Regions from separate parts of the Mesorhizobium sp. IMUNJ 23033 genome, predicted to be linked through region 3. Evidence: predicted binding sites of a transcription regulator. Region 3 holds the regulator's gene; each other region holds the start of a gene.
The links. The regulator PhoB, encoded in region 3, activates phosphate uptake and scavenging genes when phosphate is short. The targets are predictions, from matches to a motif close to TGTCATNNANCTGTCAT.

Region 1 (2,267 bases), on a different contig from region 3:
CTTCCCCTTCGCCACGCTCGGCCGCAGCCGCTCCGGCGGCACCGCCTACCCCTCGCTCGACCTCGATTTCGAAAAGGCCGGCGCCGACGCGGTCGACCGGCTGGTAGCGCGCGGCCACCGCCGCATCGCCGCCATCCGCCCGTCTCTCGACCTCAATTTCGGCTACCTGTTCCTCGACGGCTATCGCAAGGCGTTGCAAAAGCACGGCATCGAAGTCGATCCCGGCCTGATCGCCGACGGTTTCATCAACGAGGCCGGCGGCTACGAAGTGATACCGCAGGTCATGCGCGCCAAGAATCCGCCGACCGCCATCATCTTCAACAATGACGCCATGGCGCTCGGCGGCTGCAAGGCGCTGGCCGAGATGGGCATCAGGCCCGGCCACGACATCGCTGTAATCGTCATCGTCGACACCCCGCTCTGCCGCTATTTCTCGCCGGCGCTGACCGCCTTCCGCCCGTCGCTGGAGCCGATGGGACAAAGGCTGGCCGAAATGCTGCTGGCCTCGCTTCCCACCTTCGCCGGTGAGGAAGGCCCGCGCATCATGCGCGAGGTCTGGCCGCTGGAGCTGATCGCGCGGGAGAGTGATTGACGGGAGAACGCCTCTTCCTTCTCCCCTTGTGGGAGAAGGTGGATCGGCGCGCAGTGCCGAGACGGATGAGGGGTGCCGGAAGAAACGCAGCGTAAGAAGATCGAGGGATTTAAGCGGTTAGTTCTCCAACGTAGAGATCCTTCCAACACCCCTCATCCGACCGAGCTTCGCTCGGCCACCTTCTCCCACAGGGGGAGAAGGGAAGAAATGGCGCCTGTCACGCAAGTATCATGTTCGCGTCCTAGACCGCTTGGCGGAAAGGCGCTGGAGGCAAAGTCAATGCGACGCCTGCTCCGGGCTGCTTTGTCACAAGGGGATATCCATGAAACATCTCAGCCGAACCGTCGCGCTTGGCGCGGCACTTGCTCTGTTCACCGCCTTGACGCCGGCGCTCGCTGATGGCGTCGCCTATGTCAACAAGGGGCTGGTCGGCGTCGGCCGTATCCCGGCCAACCTGAAGGACAAGTTCGGCGAGACCTTCGGCTCCGGCTCCGGGATGGCGATCGACGTCAAGGGCTGGATGCGTGACGCGAACGGCTACAAGGGATCGCTCTGGCTGCTGCCGGATCGCGGCTACAATGTCGTCGGCACCACCGACTATCGGGCCCGCCTCAACACGATTTCGATCGAGCTTGCCCCGACGGCTCCGGGCGCGGCACCCGCCACCGGACAGGAACAGTCCGGCGTCAAGGCGACGCTTGCCGACACCATGCTGCTGACCGACGACAAGGGCACTGATGCCACCGGCCTCGATCCGCTGAACGGCGTGCGGGCAGCAAGCGGCGACATGCCGATCCTGCCGCAGGCCGACAACGGCAAGCTGGCGCTCGACAACGAGGCGATCGTGCGCCTGCCCGACGGCACCATGTTCATCTCCGACGAATATGGCCCCAACATCTACCGCTTCTCGGCCGATGGCCATTTGATGTCGGCGACGCAGCCGCCGGTAGCCCTCGTGCCGATGCGCCACGGCACGCCGAACTTCGCCTCGGACAATCCGGGCCCCGGTGCCGCCGAGCCCGATCCGAAGGATCCCGAGACCGGCCGCCACAACAACCAGGGCCTCGAAGGCATGGCGATCACCCCGGACGGCAAGTTCCTGATTGCCGTGCTGCAGTCGGCGCCGCGCCAGGATGGCGGCGATTCCGGTTCAACCCGCCAGAACACCAGGGCGCTGGTCTATGACGCCTCCGACCTTGCCCATCTCAAGCTGGCGCATGAATATGTCGTGCCGCTGCCGGTGTTCAAGGATGCAAAGGACAAGACCAAGGTCGCGGCGCAGAGCGAGATCGTGGCGCTGTCCGACAAGACCTTCCTGATGCTGACCCGCGACAGCGGCAACGGCCAGGGCCTGAAGGGCGATGAGTCGCTCTTGCGCAAGATCAATGTCGTCGATCTTTCGGCGGCGACCGACATCTCCGGCGGCCCCTTCGACGCCGCCGACAAGCCGGTGGCGCCCAAGGGCGTGCTCGACCCGTCTGTGACGCCGGCCAAGCTGACGCCGTTCATCGACATCAACGACAAGGCCCAGCTTGGCCGCTTCGGCCTGCACAATGGCAAGCCCAACGACAAGAACAACCTCTCGGAGAAGTGGGAAGCGATGTCGCTGGTCAGCGTGCTCGATCCCAAGCTGCCCGACGACTATTTCCTGTTCGTCGCCAACGACAACGACTTC
Region 2 (2,267 bases), on a different contig from region 3:
TCACTGACGGCATCCACGCGGCGCTCGAACAGGCGAAAGCGGCGGCTGACGGCAAGGATGTGCGGGTAGGCGGCGGCGTCTCCACCATCCGGCAATATCTCCAGGAGAAACTCATCGACGAGATGCACCTGGCGGTCTCACCGATGCTGCTCGGTTCCGGCGAGAACCTCTTCGCCGGCCTCGATATGCTCAAGCTGGGCTATGGGTGCACTGAGCAGGTGGCGACGACGCTTGCCACACATGTCATCGTCAAGCGCGCTTAGGTCTTGTAAGGCTCCCCCTTCTCCCCCTGTGGGAGAAGGTGGCCGAGCGAAGCTCGGTCGGATGAGGATGCTCCAGCTTGGCATCACCCATCGTCCAGAGGGGAGGCACAATGACAGGATTGTCAGCGCCGCGTTTCTTCCAACACCCCTCATCCGTCTCGGCGCTGCGCGCCGATCCACCTTCTCCCACAAGGGGAGAAGGGAGCGCGCGCCTCAATACTTCTCCGGCACGTAAAGTTCGCGCGGCAGCGTCTGGCGCTCATATTCGGGATTGAAGACGCGTTCTGGCAGCGTGATCTCCTCGTGCGGCACCTCCTCGTAAGGCACCTGCTGCAAGAGATGGTCGATGCAGTTCAGCCGCGCCCGCTTCTTGTCGTTGCCCTCGACGATGAACCAGGGCGCTTCCGGGATGTTGGTGCGGGCAAAGGTCTCTTCCTTGGCTTTTGTGTACTGTTCCCAGCGCACGCGCGACTGCAGATCCATGGGCGACAGCTTCCACTGCTTCATCGGATCGTGGATGCGCATCAGGAAGCGCATCTGCTGTTCCTCGTCGGTGATGGAGAACCAGTATTTCACCAGCGTGATGCCGGAACGCACCAGCATGCGCTCGAACTCCGGCACGTCGCGGAAGAATTCCTCTACCTGGTCCGACCCGGCGAAACCCATCACCCGCTCGACGCCGGAGCGGTTGTACCAGGAGCGGTCGAACAGCACGATTTCACCGCCGGCCGGCAGATGCGGGACATAACGCTGGAAATACCATTGCGATTTCTCGCGCTCGGTCGGCGCCGGAAGTGCGACGACGCGGCAGATGCGCGGGTTGAGCCGCTGGGTGATGCGCTTGATGACGCCGCCCTTGCCTGCGGAATCGCGGCCCTCGAAGACCACCACGACCTTCTTCTTGTGATAGGCCACCCAGGACTGCAGCTTGATCAGTTCGGACTGCAGGCTGATCAGGTCGCGAAAATACTGCATGCGATCGATCGATGGCGGATGCGCGTTCTTGTAGATCTTGGCGATCTCCATCGACAGCGCGGGCTCCGACATTTCGAGCTCATAGTCCTCGTCGAGCGTGTCGGCGAGCTCCGCTTCAAGCCAGTCCTTGGCGGGAGAATTCTGTTTTAGCTCGGTCATTTTGCGCTGCTCCGCTTGCAAGCCCTGTCGGGTCATTTCCGGCGCCTCGAGCCCTGCCCGCGGCTGGAATGGAAACACCTTGAGCCGACTTCAATATAGGCCGGCAATGACGGTTTTATTGCAGTGACCCGGTGCGCCGTCCGTCAAGCCAATCGGTGAGATTGTAATCGGCCAGGTCCAGCGGAGGGGCGACAAGCGGCGGGAATTGTCCTACAAATGCGACGAGCTCACCCGAGCCCGCTTCTCAATCAAATCGCGAGGACCTGACATGGAATACCGCACCCTCGGCCGTTCCGGCTTGAAAGTTTCGACGCTGACCATGGGCACCATGACCTTCGGTGGCGCCGGCGCATTCGCGGCGGTCGGCAAGACCGATCTCGCGGAAGCAAAGCGAATGATCGACATGTGCATCGATGCCGGCATCAACCTCATCGACACCGCTAATGTCTATTCGAACGGAATTTCGGAAGAGATCATCGGCGAGGCGCTCGGCGGCAAGCGCAAGGCCGATGTGCTGATCGCCTCCAAGGCGCGCATGCGCATCGGCAACGGCCCCAACGACGAAGGCCTGTCGCGCCATCACCTGATCCGCGAATGCGAGAGGAGCCTGAAGCGGCTCAAGACCGATGTCATCGACATCTACTTCCTGCATGAGTGGGACGGTGTGACGCCGCTGGAGGAGACCATGGCCGCCCTCGACACCTTGGTCGGCCAGGGCAAGGTCCGCTATGTCGGCTGTTCCAATTATTCCGGCTGGCAGGTGATGAAGGGGCTCGGCATCAGCGACAGAAGCCACCAGCCGCGCTTCGTCACCCAGCAGATCCACTACACGCTGGAAGCGCGCGAGGCTGAGTACGAACTGCTGCCGAT
Region 3 (2,267 bases):
GTCCGCAGCGTCGCCCGCATCGCGATGGGCATCCAGGGCATCACCGACACCCATGCCCGCGCCATGCTGTGGTCGCCGATCACGTCGCTGACCGACATCCCCTTTGCCGACATTCTGGAAGGCGAGTTCGGCATTCCCGCTACCATGGAAAACGACTGCAACATGATGGCGGTGGCGCTGCAATGGCGCGATCCCGAACGCTACCGCGACGATTTCATCGCCATCCTGCTCTCGCACGGCATTGGCATGGGGCTGGTGCTGAAGGGCGAACTGTTCACCGGCACTCATTCGTCCGGCGGCGAGTTCGGCCACATGATCCACCGGCCGGGCGGCGCGCTCTGCCGCTGCGGACGGCGCGGCTGCGTCGAAGCCTATGCCGGCAACTATGCCATCTGGCGCAACGCCAGGATGATGAGTGAGGATGCCGAACCGACCGATGTCGGCGACGCCGACATGCGCGCGCTCGCCGCCCGGGCGCGCGAGAGCGACGGGCCGGAGCGCGAAGCCTACCGCAAGGCGGGCGAGGCGCTCGGCTTCGGCCTTGGCAGCCTGTTCGCGCTGATCGATCCCGCACCCGTCGCCATGGTCGGCGTCAGCGCCGCCGCTTTCGATCTGATCGAACCGGCGCTGCGCGAGGCGATTGCCCAGACCGCCGGCGGCCAGCACTCGAAATCGATCTCCTTCGACACCGAGCCGAATGAGTTGCCGCTGATCCGCGAGGGCTGCGCCATGCGCGCGCTTGGCTTCGTCGACCAGGAGATTTTCGCGCCGGGCGTCCAGCAGCGAACGGGTTCGGCAGGAAAGAACGTGGCTTGATCGCGACTTGAGATGTGTTGAGGCCAGGCCGCGCCGTTCGCAGGCCTGAATATCAGCACATACCTAATCTTCCCGGATCGCGTATCCTGCCCCGCGGATGGTGCGGATGACGTCGGGCATGCGGCCATTGTTGACCGCCTTGCGCAGCCGGCCGACATGCACGTCGACCGTTCGCTCGTCGATATAGATCGTCTCGCCCCAGACATTGTCGAGCAGCTGGCTGCGCGAGAACACCCGGCCCGGATGCCGCATCATGAATTCGAGCAGCCGGAACTCGGTCGGCCCGAGCCTGATCTCGCTCTTCTTGCGGTAGACCCGGTGCGACTCGCGGTCGAGCACGATGTCGCCGACCTTGAGCATGCTGGACAGCACTTCCGGCTTGGCGCGACGCAGCAGCGCCTTGACCCTGGCCATGAATTCCGGCGTCGAGAACGGCTTGACCAGATAGTCGTCGGCGCCGGTGGAGAGGCCGCGCACGCGGTCGCTCTCTTCGCCACGCGCCGTAAGCATGATGATCGGCAGCCGCTCGGTCTCGGGCCGCATCCTGAGGCGCCGGCAAAGCTCGATTCCGGAAACCGCCGGCACCATCCAGTCGAGCACCAGCAGGTCGGGAACGTTTTCCTGCAGGCGGATCTCGGCTTCGTCGCCGCGCGTCACCACCTCGACCTGGTAGCCTTCGGATTCCAGATTGTAGCGGAGCAGCACCCCCAGCGGCTCCTCGTCCTCCACCACCATGATGCGTGGCGCTATCATCAGTCGGTTACCCCTGTCATGCAGCCGGCGCGGACATCGCTGTCTCGTCTTGCTTGGGACGATTGGCTGGCAATTGCGAGCCTGTCAGCACATAGTAGGCGTTCTCGGCGATGTTGGTGACATGGTCGCCAATGCGCTCCAGATTCTTGGCGCAGAACAAGAGATGCGTGCAGGCCGTGATGTTGCGCGGATCTTCCATCATGTAGGTCAGCAGCTCACGGAACACCGAGGTGTATTTGACGTCGATGCGCTCGTCGTCGTTCCGAAGCTTGGCGAGTGCCGCGGCGTCTGCGGCGGCGTATTCCTCGATCACCCCTTGCACCTGGACCAGCACCAACTGCGCCATCACATCGATGGAGTGCGACAGGTCGCGCGGCGTGACGCTGAGGCCGACGGTGCCAACGCGCTTGGCGATGTTCTTGGCAAGGTCGCCGATGCGCTCGAGATCGCCGGCCATGCGGATAGAACCGACCACCGCGCGCAAATCGTTGGCCATCGGCTGGCGCTTGGCGATCAGCGTGATGGCGCGGTCGTCCAGCTCGCGCTGGCGCGCATCCATGATGGCGTCGTCGGAGACCACCCTCTGTGCCAGTGCATTGTCGGAATTCAGAAGGGCCTTGGTCGCCCCGCCGACCATCGCGCCGGCCAGTTCGCCCATGTCGGAGATCAGCTTGCTGATCTGCCCGAGATCCTCGTCG

Region 1: ACFX5Q_RS03860 (esterase-like activity of phytase family protein) is a predicted target of PhoB. The motif match lies at 808-824, and genes of this name have one in related genera.
Region 2: ppk2 (polyphosphate kinase 2) is a predicted target of PhoB. The motif match lies at 1,504-1,520, and genes of this name have one in related genera.

The regions. Positions count from the first base shown of each region.
Region 1 covers NZ_JBJACT010000002.1:116,856-119,122, reverse strand. The annotation lists gene ACFX5Q_RS03865 (LacI family DNA-binding transcriptional regulator) at 1-592, shown strand, start outside; gene ACFX5Q_RS03860 (esterase-like activity of phytase family protein) at 915-2,267, shown strand, end outside.
Region 2 covers NZ_JBJACT010000007.1:123,144-125,410, reverse strand. The annotation lists gene ACFX5Q_RS11185 (dihydrofolate reductase family protein) at 1-263, shown strand, start outside; gene ppk2 (polyphosphate kinase 2) at 477-1,397, opposite strand; gene ACFX5Q_RS11175 (aldo/keto reductase) at 1,666-2,267, shown strand, end outside.
Region 3 covers NZ_JBJACT010000031.1:101,517-103,783, reverse strand. The annotation lists gene ACFX5Q_RS27875 (ROK family protein) at 1-816, shown strand, start outside; gene phoB (phosphate regulon transcriptional regulator PhoB) at 880-1,569, opposite strand; gene phoU (phosphate signaling complex protein PhoU) at 1,586-2,267, opposite strand, start outside.